Regions from separate parts of the Pseudoalteromonas sp. SR43-5 genome, predicted to be linked through region 2. Evidence: riboswitches for the same ligand, from Rfam matches in the RefSeq annotation. Region 2 holds a riboswitch; the other holds the start of a gene.

Region 1 (8,633 bases), on a different contig from region 2:
AATTCGCTCGCTCTTAACTTGGCGTAAGCGCTCAGTTTGGCGATTAATTTGCTCTTGTTTCGATTTAATTAACGAGCGGCGATCGGCAATTGAGCCACTATTTTTTTGAATATCTTGCAGGTAGTCGTCAACTTGTTCGCGCTCAGCTAATAACTGCTCTTTTAGCATGGCTTGCGCTTCAACCGATTGCTGCATTACATCAAACTGCTCTAAGCGTTTTAGGGCGCTCTCTGCACTCATAAGCTCATCGTATAACGCGTCTTTTTCTTTTTGCTTGTCGGCAACGTTTGCTGCAACATCGCGCTGTTGCTTAAACTCTTTAAGTGAATGCTCAAGTGCACTGAGCTGAGCGGTTAATTGCTCTTTGTTTTCGCCGCTTTGCATTTGCACAGGCGAGAGCTTTTTAAGCTTAATGCTCGCACCTGGCAGAGTTAGTACACCGCCTTTAACGTTTTCGCTAAGTAGCGATAAAAATTCACCAAACGCATCTTCGTCATCAATGGTTATATCGCCATTAGTGGTGGTTGCAAACGAGAGAATATCTGGGTTTAAAATCCGCGATATTTCTTCTACTTCTTTTAACGAGAGGTCTTCGCGCATGCGGGTAAACAAATTAAATTCAAGATTTTTAAGTTGCAGCTTTAAGCTCTTAATTTGTTTTTGTGTTTCGCTAATGCGGTAGTCAAGTGTGTGTAGGCTTTGCCCTTGTGCGCTGGTTATAGAGTGCGAAAGCGACTCGTAATCTTGCTTTAACTGAGTCAGGCTGGTTTTAAGCGTGGCTTTATTTACCAGTTCAAACTCGCTTTTAAGCGCATCGTAATCTAAAAACCACTGCTCAATTTGTGTTTGTCTGCGCTCTATGTCGCGCGATTGCTGTACGTATAGGCTTTGCTTTTGCTCAAACTCATGTTTTTCGTGCTCTATATCTTCAAGCGCTATACCCAGCTCATTAAGTTGCGATTCTTGATAGGTATCAAAATCAATTAATGCTTGGTCAATTTTAGGTGCGTACGCCGCTAATTTACCTTTAAGCACGGTTTGGTTTTCAAGCATTGATTCAAGCGCTGCTATTGGCTCTTGCATTGACTCAAGGGCTTTTAATTCGCGTTTTGAGCGATTTACTTTATCAAACGAGCGACGCCATACTTCATAAAAGTCGACCTTAGAATTCGACATATGGCGTTCAAACACGCGTAGCATAAAGCGTTTTACGTCGCTTGCGCCCAATTTATGTAAGTTAAGAATACGTCTAAATATTTCTTTATAAATAGAAGAGTCTTGAACATTATTTAGCGGGATCATTTTTAGGTTAATGTCGCCGTCAAAAGGCGTTGCGCCGCCAGTCAACAGCGCGTTTAACTCTTGTGCTTTAAGCTCAATAGGGTTGTAGTTAAGCGATTTTAAATGGTTGAACAGCTTGGTAAATTTAATAATAGTTTTACCTTGCGTATACTGCTCTAAATCAAGCTTACCTTGATAACAAAAGTACTGATGCGCGTAACCGGCAATTTTACCAAGTCCTGCAACTCCAATTACTACCGAGCCATGAGGCAAGTTAGCTTCTAGTAAAATGTAGGACTGATCGGATGAAAAATAAAACTTACGGGTTTCATCTAAATCGTGTCCGTCCCATTCTGTTAAGCGCAAATCGTTAATAAGCGGAAACTGCAGGGCGTTAATAACCGAGCTTTTACCGGTGTTATTGGGCGCGCAAATAGAGCTGCTTTTATCAAGCGGGATCACACATTTTGCATAGCCTGCGGTGTTAAGTAGGGCGAGTTTGCTTAGTCCGTATAGATTTTTCATTCCTCGCCCTCTGTAATGTAGGTTTCTTCGTTTACTTCCATGAGTGCATCTATGTAGCGGTGAATTGGCGCTTGTAGCATAAAGCCGCCTTCTACTTCACGGGCTAAACCTAAGCGCACCATGCGCAGGTAAACGTCTTTACGCAAATCCGATCCCGAAAATATCTCAAGCTGATCAAACAAATGTTTGTTAATTTGCACCAGCGTTTGCATAAGCTCTAAATCGTTTACGTCGTCAAACAATGCGCGCATTGGGTCTTTACCCGTATTGGCGTAGTGCTCAATTAAAATGTAAATGGTGAGCGCGATAGCGCGAGATATTTTGCCCATATTTGGCGTACTTTCGTCGCTACCAAAATAATAAAAGCCACGGCTATCGTGTTTTAAATCGTTACCTAAAGCGGTAAATAGGGCGGTGTAGTCTTCTATGTGTTGGTCAAGCTCTTGCCACATTACGTTGTCTTGCTCGCAAATGTGATAACCCGCTACTAATTTTTTATTAATGGCTTGTAGATGAGTTAGCTCGTCTAAGTTTATGTGTGTCATGGTTTATTTACCTGCCTTTGAATCTGGCTGAGGCTCTGAATTAAATGGATATAAAGAAAAGTGCTGACCGGCAATTTTTACGCGGGCTTTTTCATCGCTTTGAATTATTTTAATATCGCTGTCGCTGACTAATTTTTGATACAAAAATAGCATTTCGTCGGCATCGAGATCTGGATAGCTTTCATCTAAAAATTGCAGCAAGGGCTGCGGCTTTTTGCGTTTTTTATTAAAGCGCTTAGCAAAGCTGGTTTTAACATCGTTGTAGTCAGGAATATTAGGCGTAACAAATGCAGGCACGTCTTGCTGGTCAGGCAATTGGTATTCTTCGTGTTCAAATTCAACCAAGCTTGCCATGTAAGCCACAATATGGCGTTGCTGACCAAGTGAATATCGCTGCGCGTCGCTTACAAAATGTGGCTGCACAGCACTTAGCATATTGTCTACGCCATTTTTACGTACAAGCCCAAGTACTTTGGCTGCTTGGCGAGTAATTAAGTTATTACGACGTAACTCTTCGCGTAGCGGCATAAGCATATCGGCACTTTTACGTAAGCTTTCTCGGCCCATTAAATGCATTTCGAGTATACGGGTACGTAATTGCTCCAGCATACGTTTGTCGTTATACGCTTTACCTGAGCGCTCAATGTGCAGTATTTGCTTACTTATTTGCTCTTCAATGAGGATAAAACACGCATGAAATTCACCACGAATATCAACCATTTCAAGCATTGGCTCTATGTATTCGTCAAAGGCTTCTATTACCGCTTTATAACGCTTTTGCAGCGATTGCACTGCATTATTTGATTTGGCTTGTTCAACAATGTTTAAAATAGCGTTTTCGTTGTGCGTATAAAGCTTCATTATTTTACGCACCCGATCATCCATAATGCGGCTGTAGCGGCGTAAGTCGTCAAAGTCTTCTATTTCGCCAGCGTTATCTAGGCGGTTACCTAAACGAGCCAGGTCCTCTACTAATACGCTAATTTCTTGTGCTAAACCTAAATGCTCTTCTTGCAGTAAAAAAGTAGCAAAATCGGCAATGGCACGATTTATTTCAAGTTGAGAGGATTTAGCCAGTGGAATTAAAATATCTTGGTTTAACAAACGATTTGTTTCTTTATAAATGCGTTCGTTTGACCACGTAGGCTGCTTTTGCTTAATCGCGTTTTGTACGTCTTTTAGGCTAAAGTCAGCCATTTTAAAACGTTTAAATAATAGCTCTAATACACCCCAATGTTCGGTTATGGTGTTTAGCAGCTTTTTAGCTGGGATCATAAGGGGTTACAACATCCTAGTATTTTATTATTGAGTTCTTTTAGAAGACTCATTATTACGTATTTTTAATTAACCTTGTCTGTATATAGTATTCGTTTTTAAGACCATTTAATAATAGTTTTTGCATAGAGGCAGTGCTAAAATTCGCGCCGAAAATAGGCACATGAAATGGAATGTTATTTGTGTGTTCTTTAAAACTATATCAAAGGTTGTTTAACTACCATGGTTTCCTCGATTATTCTAACCCTGATAGCGATTGCATTTTTACTGATCGTTATAGAAGATATAATCCATGTAAATAAAGCTAAAACCACGCTGTTTTTTGGTACGCTTTGCTGGATTCTTCTTTTTATATACCCTCTACACGGGCAAAGCCCCGATACGATTCAACATCTTTTAAATGAAAATATTTTAGAAATTGCCTCGCTATGGCTATTTTTAATGGCTGCAATGACCTTTGTAGCGTATTTAAATTCAAAGGGGTTTATAGAAAATATTGTGCACCGTGTTATGCCAAAAAGTATTAGCGAAAAAAAGCTCATGTTTTTGGTGGGTGGTTTTGCATTTTTGTTTTCGTCGATTTCAGATAACGTAACAGCGACGCTTATATCGCTTGCGGTTGTTATGTCGTTAAAACTTGGACCTAAAAAACTCATTAAATACGCCACGCTTATTGTGTTTGGAGTTAACTCAGGTGGGGTATCGCTAATAACAGGTGACGTAACCACACTAATGATATTTTTAGATGGCAAAGTAACCATTGCTCATTTATTACTACTTATAGCGCCAGCACTTGCAAGCGTTATGCTGCTTGCCGCGTTACTGTCTATAGGTATGAAAGGGCGTGTTGAGTTTGCTAGTGCAGGTAAAACCCGCATTGAAAAAACCGACATAACCATTGCTGTTATATTTTTATCTACCGTAGTGAGCACACTTACGCTGAGTGTAATTTACAGCGTACCGCCTCTATTAACCTTTTTGTTTGGCTTATCAGTGATGTTTTTAGTGGCGCAATTTTTAATGCGTAAAAAAGACATAAACAAAGACATAATCGATTTTGTTCGCGATATAGAATACGACACATTATTGTTTTTTGTAGGCGTACTTTTACTTGTAGGTGCACTTAAAGAAATTGGTATGTTGAGTAAATTTACCGATCTATACACGGTAATGGCACCAGAATACGCAAACTACTTAATGGGCATATTATCAGCTGGGGTCGATAACGTACCGCTTACCGCTGCATTATTAAAAGCCAATATAGTAATGAGCCAACAACATTGGTTGTCGTTTACGTATGCAACGGGTGTGGGCGGTTCAATGCTTATTATTGGTTCGGCTGCGGGCATTATTGCCATGAGTAAAGTTAAAGCGCTTACCTTTATGAGCTACTTGCGTTTATCGCTGCATTTATTAATTTGTTACACGGTTGGATATGCGGGCTCGTATTACATGGGCAGTTTTATTTAACTCATAAATTATTAAATGCTTGACAGCTAGACGTCTAAACGATAACTTTCAAAGCCCCGCTACTTAGTGGGGTTTTGTTTTATTAGCCACTGGTTAATAAAGCATTCAGAAGAGGTGCGATACTTAGGTACTTAATGTTAGGCGACGAAAGCCGATGATCATTAAGGAGGGAAGTACTCGCCGAGGAAAATAATGGTACGTCGTCATTGTTTTTCGGTTTATGGGGCTGAATCCTCAAAACTGTCACCAATATAGGTGGAGAGCTTCTGGCAGTGGACTTATCTTCAAGCATTCCTTTGCCAAGTTCTTCTTGTTTTATTGCGGTTTGGATACCGCGAAAGGAGACTAAATGACTACCCAATCAGTGCCACAAACAGTATCAGGCGCAAAATCAGATTACATCGTTGCCAAATTTGGCGGAACCAGTGTTGCAAATTTTGAAGCGATGAGTCGCTGTAGCGAAATTATTGTTGCAGATAAAAGCGTACGTATTGTTGCCGTGAGCGCCAGTGCCGGCGTAACTAATCACTTAGTTGCACTGTGTAAATCAAGCATTACTCCTAGTGAGCGCCAAGAACACATAAACGGCGTGCTTGCTATTCAACAAACTATTTTAGATGAATTATCGCTAGATGCCGATTTAGCGGTTGGCTTTAACGAAACCCTAAAAGCATTTCAAACATTGGCTCAAGAGCCACTAACAACCGATCAGCAACACGACGAGCTACTTAGCTTTGGTGAGCGTTTATCGTCGTATTTGTTTGCACAGGTACTTCGTTTACAGGGTTTAAATGCCGATCGCTTTGATGTGCGCAAGGTACTTAAAACCGACAGCCAATTTGGTAAAGCAACGCCCAATGTTGCAGCCACAGCGCAAGCTGCTAAAGAGCATTTAATTCCGTTATTAGACGCTCAAGTAATTGTAACTCAGGGATTTATTGGTAGTGACGAATACGGTCACACCACAACGCTAGGACGTGGTGGTTCTGACTATAGCGCTGCATTACTAGCTGAAGCGATTAACGCTAAAAGTGTGCATATTTGGACCGACGTAGTGGGCATTTTTAGCACCGACCCGCGTTTGTGCGCAAAAGCGACGCCTATTGCACGCTTAAGTTTTGACGAAGCCGCTGAAATGGCAACCTTTGGTGCAAAAGTATTGCACCCAGCGACTATTTTACCAGCAAGCCGTAGCCACATTAACGTGTTTGTAGGTTCTAGCCGAGAGCCTGAGCGTGGCGGTACGTGGATTGAGCGCGAAAAATCGCAGCAACCAGGTATACGCGCAGTAACGCAACGTAAAAACCAAATATTGCTTACGCTTAAAAGCCCAGAAATGCTACTAGCAAGCGGCTTTTTAGCACGCGTATTTACACTATTAAGTGAATACAATATATCGGTAGATTTGGTAACTACATCAGAAATCAGCGTGGCTATAACGCTTGATAACGCGCAAAACGCCTCGCGCCCAGAGCTTGATCAAGAATGCCTAGATAAGCTTGCAGAGTTTTGCCATGTTTCGGTAGAAAACAACCTAACATTGGTGGCACTTATTGGCTCTGAGATTCAATTACGCCAACACGAAATGAACTTAATGAGTGTACTAAAAGACTTTAACATTCGATTAATTTGTCACGGTGCTAGTAAGCACAACCTGTGCTTTTTAGTAGAGCAAACTGAGTCAGATAACGTAGTACAGTCTATTCATAGCCGTTTATTAGAAAACGATTTTGCTGCGTAAATAACGGTTATTCAGGAAAATTAACTAGTAAGGTTGCTTAACAAAATTAATTAATAAAGTCATTTAATAAAAAGCATCGCCAGTCGGTGCTTTTTTTATGCACCACACTCACATCAAAACAAACATTACTGTCACTGCTATCAGCTACAGTAACGCGATTACTGCAAGCACTCAGCTTTGCACTATGTAATTCGTCAAACACATTGGGGCTAAGTAACTTTGCAATAGGGCGGCTGGTGGCTTTAGCAAGAGACTCTTTTAGTGTCCAAATTCTAAAAAACGTATCTGCTTGGGCTTGGGTATTAGTAGGCTTGGTGATAAGTGTAATTTCATCATTATGATAAAAATGCTTAGCTAGCTTTTCAAATGGGCGCTTTAGGCTTACTTTTTCAATATCAAAACCAAACTCACTTTTATCAAAATTTAGCGCGACCCCAACTAAACCATGTGAGTGCGAAATACAGGTATTAATAACATCACCACTTACATGTACTTGCAGCTTTGAGCTTGCCTCGTCAAATTCTGTACTCATTTTATTAAGGGCTACGTGCGCATGTTGCGGCTGCGCTACTTTAATAAGGTGTTTTAACAATAACCGCGTCGCTAAATACTCTTGCTTAGCTTGTGGGCTTTTACGGCGGTTTATAATGTTTAACTCAAACGGGCTTAAGCAATCGGGAAAATTAAAGTCTCTAAGCTCAAGTGTTTTAGCATTAAATAATAAAATACTGTTACTCGCTAAAGACAAATTTGCCAATTGAGTTGAAGTAATACTCAAGGCGTTTTTAAAATAGTGTTCAGTCATAAAAGCCCTAAAGCAAAAGAAGTCGCTGATATTGTGAGCGGTTAACGCCACTAATAAAGGCTGGGTACAATTTTATTACTCAGCTGGCATGAAATATGGTTTAATTCACAATAATCAAAATAATAACAGATTTGTAGATGTATGGCACAAGTGCGTGATGGGTTTCAAAGCCGACTTGGTTTTGTTTTAGCCGCTGCTGGCGCAGCAGTGGGTTTGGGTAATATTTGGGGTTTTCCTACGCAAGCGGCCAACCATGGCGGCGGTGCTTTTTTACTGGTTTATTTTATTGTTATATTTTTACTTGCGCTACCTGCGCTGTATACCGAACTTTATTTAGGTCACAAAGCACAAGCTAACCCGGTAAAAGCATTGGGCGATGCATGGCAAAACACTAGCCGTAAAGTAGGTGCAGCAGCCGGTTACATAGGCCTTGCGGGCGCAGTTGTTATGCTAAGTTTTTATTCAATAGTGGCAGGGTGGATGCTCTCGTACGCTATTGAACCCATAACAACCTTTTTAGGTTTCACAGGCGCAAGCGAATTTTTACATAGCGACTCAGTGCTGCGTAATTTTGTATTTACGCCGCTTATGCTTATTTTAACTGCCAGTATTATTTTAAAAGGGGTTAAATCGGGAATCGAAACTTGGTCGCGCCGTTTGATGCCACTTCTGCTTGTGCTGCTTGTTGGTTTAATTGCCTACATTGCAACACTCGATGGCGCAAGCGAAGGCTTTGCCGCGTATTTAATCCCTGATTTTAGCCAAATACTCGACCCTAATTTAATTATTGCCGCAATGGGGCAAGCGTTCTTTTCGCTCTCGTTAGGTGTAGGCTGTATGATGATTTACGGATCGTATTTACAGCCAGATGCTAATTTACCAAAGCTCACAGCCGGTGTTGCCTTACTCGATACCAGCGTTGCTTTTTTAGCAGGGTTACTTATTATTCCTGCTATTTATGTGGCGCAGCATAACGGTGTAGAGGTATTTA
Region 2 (8,633 bases):
GCCCAGCATTGTACCTAATAATTCTGCCGCTTTTTCTTTAGAAACAAGTGGAGAATTAGCTTCACCTTTAGCTACAGCTGCTAAAAATCCCGCTTTAATATAAGCAGCATCATCAACACCAGCTGGTATACGCTGAATGAACAAATCTAAAATGAATTCTTCTTCACCTGCAGGTGGGTTTTTTATTAATTCAATAAGATCAGCAGTTTGCTGAGCATCTAATGGCGCTGGTACGATACCTAACGCGGCACGTTCTTCTACGTGTTTACGATATTCTTGTAGCACAATATTGCCCTCTTGGTGACGTGAAAGTATCCGGTAGCGCTTTGGGCGCAAATAAGTTACCCAATACTTATAGTATTCTAACGCGTAATTATAAAGCTTTTATGGATAGATGAAAATCCATCCAGTTGCGCAACTGATTATACCGATTATAAATACTATGAATAGTGGTTGTGGTAAAAACTATTTTCATGAATACTTATTAAGTAAGAATCATTACCATTAACTAATATTAATTTATTACAGGCATAAAAAAACCCAGCACTTGGCTGGGTTTTTATTACAAACTACTTAATTAACGTAAAACTTTAACGTTTTTGATAGTTTTGATATGCGCTTCTACACGACGGTTTTCTGCGTTTGCAGCTTTAGTGTTTGCATCATTTTTAAGACGCTCTTCACCTAAACCAACTGTAGTAATACGGTCTTCAGCAATACCATCAGCAACAAGTTGCTTAGCTACAGCATCAGCACGTTTTTTAGATAACCATTTGTTGTAAGTTGCTTTACCTACAGCAGAAGTGTGACCTTCTAATAGTACTGTTGTATCTGGGTACTCTTTTAAGAATGCAGATACTTTTTCAATATCATTTAAGTATTGAGTAGATACTGCTGAAGCATTGTTAGGGAAAGTCACTAATAAGCTTACTGTTACTTCTTTATCTTCATATAAAGTACAACCAGTACCATCTACAGCATCAGTCATAGGTGTGTTAGCACACTTATCATCTGCATCAGGAATGTTATCGTTATCGCTGTCTACAGGAGCTACAGCTACTTCAACTACTTTAGGCTCTGGAGCTGGTTTTACTGGCTCTACAGGAGCAGAGTTTTGGCCAAATAAGTAGTTAATACCAATTTTAGCACCAACATCTGTGTAACCACGGTCAAGACCTTGGTATACAGCTGTTTCGGCATTTACAAATAAGCCATCTGTAATGAAATGTTGGTAACCAACACCTGCATTTAAGAATGTGTTGTCATCAACTACGTCAATTTCTTTAATACCGAAAAGACCATAGAAAGGACCGCCGTCTAAATGGTAAAGAGCATCAATACCGTAACGCTCGCCATCAATATTGTTACGGTTGCCAGCAACTTTATCAAAAGCATTAAAATCCATGTCTGCATATTCAAGACGTGCGCTCCAGTAATCACTGAAACGGTAACCAGCTTCAACACCCCAGCCAGTTGATTCGTTTACGTCAAGACCGGCTTGGTCACGCATGTTTTTCCAAGATGCGTCATAGTAGTCGCCAAATGCGCCAATGTAGAAACCTTCTTCTTTATCAGCAGCGAATGTAGATGCGCTAGTTGCAGCCAACGCGATTGCAATTGTAAGTGATTTTAATTTCATTGTTTTCTTCCCATTTGAACAATTTTAAATTGTAGCTAATCGATACTAGCTCAATCAGTTTTATATAGACTAACTGAGCCTTTGTTAATCAATACTTAACGAAAAATAAAGTTTATTACTTTTTTCTATGCCTTGTCGCAACACACATCCACTTACTATAGGCGAAATTAAAACTTTATTGAAAAATAAATATAGTAGTTTATTGTAAATTAGTACTTAGCAAGGAATGTAAGAGCAATTAAATTAAATGCACTTATAAATGCAAAGAAATATTGCTTGGTTTTAATTGTGCGCATAATACCACCAGAATTAGCATTCCCCTAGGTATATGCGCATGTTTGATTAAAAAATGACTCTTTTTAATCATGCGGTTATATTTAAAGTTAAGTATTAAGTACCACAAAAAGTCTGGTAGTCATTATCATTCGTCGGTGGAGAGCAAAATTCTGATAACTCTTCACTGTTAGAATATGGATTGCTGGCTATTTTTATAAAGCGCTGTAGCAACTCGCTGGATCCTGTAGCGTTATATTGTGCAATTATTTCTTCGATCACATGATTACGCGGTATTACACGAGGATTTGCCGCTCTCATTACTTCATAACTATTATCGTCAGTTAAACTTACCCACTTAGCTCTCCATTCAATTAGCGACTCAGGTACGCTTTTTTCTCCTTTTAAGGATTCAGTAAGCGCATCAAAGGTATTGGTGTAGTCGAGCTGATTATCTTTTAATAGCGTTAACAGCTCTGCTATTAACTCGCCACTACTATCGCTAGATTCAGTTAAACCCAGTTTTTGTGCCCACATAGCCGTAAACTCAGCATTAAACTGCTCAGCAAAACTATTAATAAATGGCGTCATTAATAAAACTGCTTGCTCGTCATCATCGCTAATAAGCGGTATTAAACTCTCAGCTAAGCGTGCGCAGTTCCAGTTAGCTATATTAGGTTGATTACCGAATGCATAGCGGCCTTGTTTGTCTATAGAGCTAAATACGGTATCAAAATCAAAGCTATTCATCATGGCACACGGGCCGTAATCAATAGTCTCTCCGCTAACTAGCGTATTATCTGTATTCATTACTCCGTGAATAAAGCCAACACGCATCCAGCTCACAACTAGCTTAACTTGGTTTTTAATCACAGCGCCTAAAAATGCTAAGTATCGCTGCGAACCTGTATCGGTTATTTCTGGGTAGTGTCGCTCTATAGCTAAATCGGCTAAATTTTTAAGCCCTTCAACATCGCCTTGCGTCGCTAAATATTGAAACGAGCCAACACGAATATGACTCGTTGCTACACGCGTAACGATAGCCCCTGCTTGTGGCGGATTACGATAAACCGTTTCACCACTACCAACAACCGCTAAGCAGCGTGTGGTTTTAACTCCCAGTGCATGCATTGCTTCGCTCATAACGTATTCACGAATAGCAGGACCAAGAGCACAACGTCCATCCCCACCTCTTGAGTAAGGAGTAGCACCAGAGCCTTTTAATTGAATATCCCATAACTGGTTTTCATCATCACTAATAGCGCCCAGTAAGTGCGCTCGTCCATCGCCTAAGCGTGGTGAAAAATGTCCAAATTGGTGCCCAGAGTAACCAAGTGCTACTGCAGGAATCGCCTGTTTTTCGTTACCGCTAAAAGTGCTGGCACGCAAATCAGCCGCAACGTTAATATTAAATTGTTTTGCTAAACTCTCGTTCCACAGCAATAACTGAGGAGAGGCGACACTTGCAGGGAAATCTTCTATCGCGAAGTTTTCTGCAACATCTGTGTATCTTGGCACTAATTTCATGGTAATTCCTATTGTTGCTGACTTATACCAACACGGTTGTCACCTACGCCATAAGCAACAATTAAGCTTAACTCTTGCATACTTAAGCCACTTTGCTCTTGCATTTCGTTAAAAAAAGCTTGGGCTGCATTTAGTGACTTTTTAGTTTGTAAGCCGCCGTCTATAATTTTATGGGCACGCAAATAATTCTCTACATCGCGTGATAGTAAAAATGTATCTTTACCAAGTGCTCGCAGCGCATAAGGCCCTGTATTTCCGCCTAAACGCGAACCATGCTTTTTTAAATATGCCCACAAACCAATAATATCGTCTGTTGGCCAATTAGCGATAAACTGACTAAAACTGCCACGTTCCCCTGCTATTTCGTGGATCATGTAAGCATTTTCGGTAATTGTTTTTACTTTTTTATAGTTACGAACAATTCGCTCATCCGTTGCTTTTTGTTCCAGCATATCAGGTGGCATCATTAATAACTTGTCAACGCTAAAATCCCAAAAAACCTCTCTAAAGCCTGCCCACTTATTATTTATGACTGACCAATAAAAGCCGCTTTGAAATACTTTTCGAGTAAATTCTTCAAGCCAATCGTCGTCACTTAACGTGCTTAGTTGTTTTTTAGATAGCGGTTTTGCAAGTAATAACTTAAGCATTTTTTCAGAGCCTTTTCGCTCTACCGCTCGCTTATAAATATCGCTAAATTTTTCCATACTAATTAAATACCTCACTACTTATATTGCTAGTGTACGAGAAAAGCACCTAATACGTAACCACCCCTCTTTTCGATGAATTAATCTGTATTTAGTCGCTTGACACCTAGACGGCTAAAATGCTTTAATCGCCGTAATTACCCTATTTAAATTGCACAGGTTTGTAAGTTTTACTCTACAAACAGGTGCAAAGGGCTAGAAGAGGTGCGTTATTCAGGTAGCGTATGTTAGGAGCGCAAACTCCAGCAAGCATACGTGAGGGGAATTAACGCCGAGAAGTAACCACTTTTGCGAGGTGTTTATTTCGGGCGACTAGGTTGAACCCTAGCGACTGTCACCAATAGCTGCTTATAAAAAGCAGCTTGTTAGTTTGGTGGAGAGCTTCTGGTCTTAAATATTAAGGCCGTGCGCCCTATTATTTTAAGCCCATTCGCTCTTCGAATTATTAGTTCGAACGACGTTAATGCGGCTCCTTCCATAAAGCTTTTTAACTCTTCGAATAATACCAATTGCATTAAATTAGTTATCGCTAAAATGATCACGTTTTTAATAAAATTGGTACAAATTATAAGTTCGTGAGAGATGATCAACAACTTCAATTTAAACGACTACTCACTGTGGACCGCGCTCGTAACGCCATTTGATCAACACGGCGATGTTGACTACAACACGTTAACTAAGTTGGTTAGCGATCAAGAAGCGGCACATAACGGTATTTTGCTACTTGGCAGTACGGGCGAAGGTTTAGCACTAACGCTAAAAGAGCAACAAGCCATTGTTGAGCACGTATGCCAGCTAAAACCAACAGTACCACTCATGGTAGCTGTGGGCGGTAGTAACTTAAAGCAACAAATTGAGTGGGTTAACTACTGTAATACACTCCCAATTCATAGCTTTTTACTTGGCTCACCGCTTTATGCAAAGCCTGGCGCTATAGGTCAAACTCATTGGTTTGAAAGCCTACTAAATGCAAGCGCTCATCCATGTATGCTTTATAACGTACCCGGTCGAAGCGCTGTTAGCATCCCAGCGGCAACAATTCAAAACTTACAAAACAATAAAAATTTATGGGCGTTAAAAGAAGCGAGCGGCAGTATTGCTCAGTTTGAAGCTTACCGCCAAGCGGCGCCTAATTTAGCTATTTTTAGTGGCGACGATGCGCTAATGCCTTATTTTGCTCAAGCTGGCGCAAAAGGTTTGGTGTCGGTAGCTGCAAACGCATGGCCTGAACAAACTCACGAGTTTGTTAAGCGCAGTTTAAGTGGTCAACACCCTAATTTATTTGCCCAGTGGTCAAGCGCTATTAATAGCCTATTTGCTGTCGCAAACCCTATTCCCGTAAAGGTACTGATGCATTTGCAAGGCCGCTTAAGCAGCCCGCAACTTCGTCCACCTTTAACACATCTTGAGTTAACTCAAACCGATTGCATTACAACTGCAAACAACACCATTTTATCTTGGCATTAAATACAGGTTTTTATAATGAGCTGGTTAGAACTATTAAATAATTTAGAATCGGGCGCAGTACGCGCTGCATCACAAAACGAAAGCGGCCAATGGCAAGCTAACGTAGAAGTAAAGCAAGGCATTTTAGAAGCCTTCAAAAATGGCACTAATACTGAATTTGCAGGCGGCTTTGTTGATAAACATAACCTAGCTCCGCAAGAATTTAGTACTGATGATGGCGTCCGTATGGTACCAGGTGGCTCAAGTGTTCGCCGTGGTGCTTATGTTGCTAAAGGCACGATTATTATGCCACCAGCGTATGTAAACATTGGCGCATATATCGACGAAGGCACAATGGTAGATAGCCACGCATTGGTGGGTTCTTGTGCACAAGTAGGTAAAAACGTACATTTAAGTGCTGCAGTTCAGCTTGGTGGTGTACTTGAGCCAATTGGTGCAAGCCCAGTAGTGGTTGAAGATGACGCATTTATTGGTGCAGGCTGTATTATTGTTGAAGGCGTAGTCATTAAAAAAGGCGCAGTACTTGCCCCTGGCGTGCGTTTATCAGCAACTATTCCAGTATACGACTGCGTAAACGAGCGCCAACTAGATAAAGGCGAGCCAATCCCAGAGTACGCGATTGTAATACCGGGCTCTCGCCCTGCATCAAACGAATGGGCGCGCGAGCAAGGCCTAAGCATGTCGTGTGCGTTAATAGTTAAATACCGCGACGAGAAAAGCGATGCATCGTTATTGCTTGAAGAGGTTTTACGATAATGAGCTTTTTGAGCACGCCTATCAAAACCGCTGTAAATACTATTACACAACAACTTGATACACCTTTTTTTGTTTACGACCTAGATCAACTAAACACGCATCTTGCGCGTTTAGTTGCGCAAACCGATGTAAAGCTGTGGTACGCGGTAAAAGCAAACCCACTGTCTAAAATTATTCAAAGCTTAGACAGTGCTGGCTTTAATTTTGACGTAGCAAGTAAAGGTGAGCTTGAGCAAGTACTAGCACAAGGTATTAGCTCGCAGCGCGTGCTCAACACAGGGCCTGCAAAAAGCCCTAAACAAATAAAACACTTTATTGAGCGCGGCGTGCGTATATTCGTAGCAGAAAGCCTCAATCAAGTACGTTGGTTAAACCAACAAGCGCAACTACAAAACACGCAGTTACAAGTATTACTGCGTGTACAATTACGCTGGCCTGAAGGTGAAAAAAACCCACTGGGCGGCGACAGCCTTACGCCGTTTGGTTTGGGTTGTAATGAGTGGCAAGCACTCAATGTAGCTGACTACCCTGCGCTTAAATTTGACGGCCTGCATATTTTTCAGTGGGGCAACATGCTTAGCACTCAAAAACTAAGCGACTTGTGGTCACAAATGATTGCACCTCTTAGCCAACTTGCCAGCGATTTAAATATTAGCCTTAAAATTCTCGATTTAGGCGGCGGTTTAGGTATTCCTTATACACAAAACGAAGCAACACTTGAGTGGGATGACTTAATTGCTGCGCTCGCTAAAATTAAAAATGATGCGGGTGTAGAAGAGCTATGGATGGAACTTGGTCGCTATGCCGTTGGCGAATGCGGTCATTACGCAAACCCAGTAGTAGAGCGCAAACAAAACTACAATCAAGAACAAGTAATTTTAAGCGGCGGTATAAATCACTTATTACGCCCTGCTGTTACCAGCCAGGACTTTCCTGCTGCATTACTGCGTGAATCCAGTGCTAAAACTCAAGCAGTCACTTTATATGGCCCACTTTGTACAGCGCTTGATTGCTTGGGTGAACATAACTTACCAAGCGATTTAAATGAGCACGACTGGCTAGTGTTTAGCCAATGCGGTGCTTACGGCTTTACCGAAAGTATGCCGTATTTTTTATGCCATGAGCTAGCTGCTGAGTACACCTTGCAAAACGGTACACTTACCTGTGTTCGCCAAGCCGAAAATGCCAGCCATTATTTAAGGTAACAAGTATGAGTAATACAACACACATTAGCCAAGAGAACATTGTAGTAGGGGAAGTTGCAAACGGCTTACCACTTACAATTCCTGTGTATCGTTTAAAAGGTGATGGCACAGGGCCAAGTGTTTACATTCAGGCCAATATGCATGGCGCTGAAGTGCAAGGTAACGCAGTTATTTTTCAGCTGCTTGAGCAATTAAAACACCTTAACCTTAGTGGCGATATTACCCTTGTACCTTATGCAAATCCGATTGGCTGTAATCAAAAATCTGGCGAGTTTACCCTTGGCAGGTTCGATCCGATTACGGGCACTAATTGGAATCGCATGTATCACTACAATAAAAATTTAGTGGCACAGTTTGCACAAAATCATACTCAGTATGACGACGCTACATTAAAAAGTAACTTCAAACAGGCACTTATTGACGAAGTAGATAGCAAACTTAACGGCCCTGCTTATTTACTCAATACGGGTAAACGCATTGCGCTTAACTTACAAAAGCTCGCTCATCAGGCTGATATAGTACTCGATTTACACACAGGCCCTATTTCAAGCAAGCATCTGTACTGCCCAACCTATGCAACCGACAGCGCACGTTACTTTAATATTGAACATGTATTGCTTATTCCTAGTGATTTTGACGGCGCTATGGATGAAGCTAACTTTTGCCCATGGTGGCATTTAAGTGATGCACTTAGCGGACAAGGTCGCGAATTATCAATACCTGTAGAAGCATTTACTGTAGAGCTAGGCAGCCAAGAAAAAATAGACTTAAAAGAAGCATTAAACGATGCAAACAGCATTTTAAGTTACTTAAATCACAAAGGTGTATTACAAAACGCACCGCATACGCCAGCCAATATGACTCGTTATGCATGTAATTTAGATGACTACTTTGCCTATTATGCCCCTATTGGCGGCATGGTTGAATACTTAGCCCCACTTGGCGGGCACATTAAAGCCGGTGAGCCTATTGCCAATATTTTACGCATGGAGCGCTACTTAAGTGAGCAACCACTGCAAACACTTACTCTTGATTGCGATGCAATTGCTATTTTGCACT

The links. Region 2 has a riboswitch for lysine ahead of dapA (4-hydroxy-tetrahydrodipicolinate synthase). Riboswitches for the same ligand answer to the same signal wherever they lie in the genome.
Region 1: linked by a shared signal. The riboswitch ahead of lysC (lysine-sensitive aspartokinase 3) and the one ahead of dapA (4-hydroxy-tetrahydrodipicolinate synthase) in region 2 are both predicted to bind lysine.

Annotation. Positions count from the first base shown of each region.
Region 1 is NZ_JACJEA010000014.1:40,629-49,261, reverse strand. It holds gene H5090_RS10085 (ATPase) at 1-1,806, opposite strand, end outside; gene H5090_RS10080 (condensin complex protein MksE) at 1,803-2,351, opposite strand; gene H5090_RS10075 (hypothetical protein) at 2,355-3,626, opposite strand; gene nhaD (sodium:proton antiporter NhaD) at 3,849-5,096, shown strand; lysine riboswitch at 5,198-5,370, shown strand; gene lysC (lysine-sensitive aspartokinase 3) at 5,446-6,837, shown strand; gene H5090_RS10060 (4'-phosphopantetheinyl transferase superfamily protein) at 6,884-7,642, opposite strand; gene H5090_RS10055 (sodium-dependent transporter) at 7,784-8,633, shown strand, end outside.
Region 2 is NZ_JACJEA010000020.1:281-8,913, reverse strand. It holds gene acnB (bifunctional aconitate hydratase 2/2-methylisocitrate dehydratase) at 1-285, opposite strand, end outside; gene H5090_RS12895 (OmpA family protein) at 578-1,639, opposite strand; gene H5090_RS12890 (YdiU family protein) at 2,030-3,439, opposite strand; gene H5090_RS12885 (DNA-3-methyladenine glycosylase I) at 3,448-4,146, opposite strand; lysine riboswitch at 4,338-4,538, shown strand; gene dapA (4-hydroxy-tetrahydrodipicolinate synthase) at 4,729-5,613, shown strand; gene H5090_RS12875 (2,3,4,5-tetrahydropyridine-2,6-dicarboxylate N-succinyltransferase) at 5,629-6,369, shown strand; gene H5090_RS12870 (PLP-dependent decarboxylase) at 6,369-7,574, shown strand; gene H5090_RS12865 (succinylglutamate desuccinylase/aspartoacylase family protein) at 7,580-8,633, shown strand, end outside.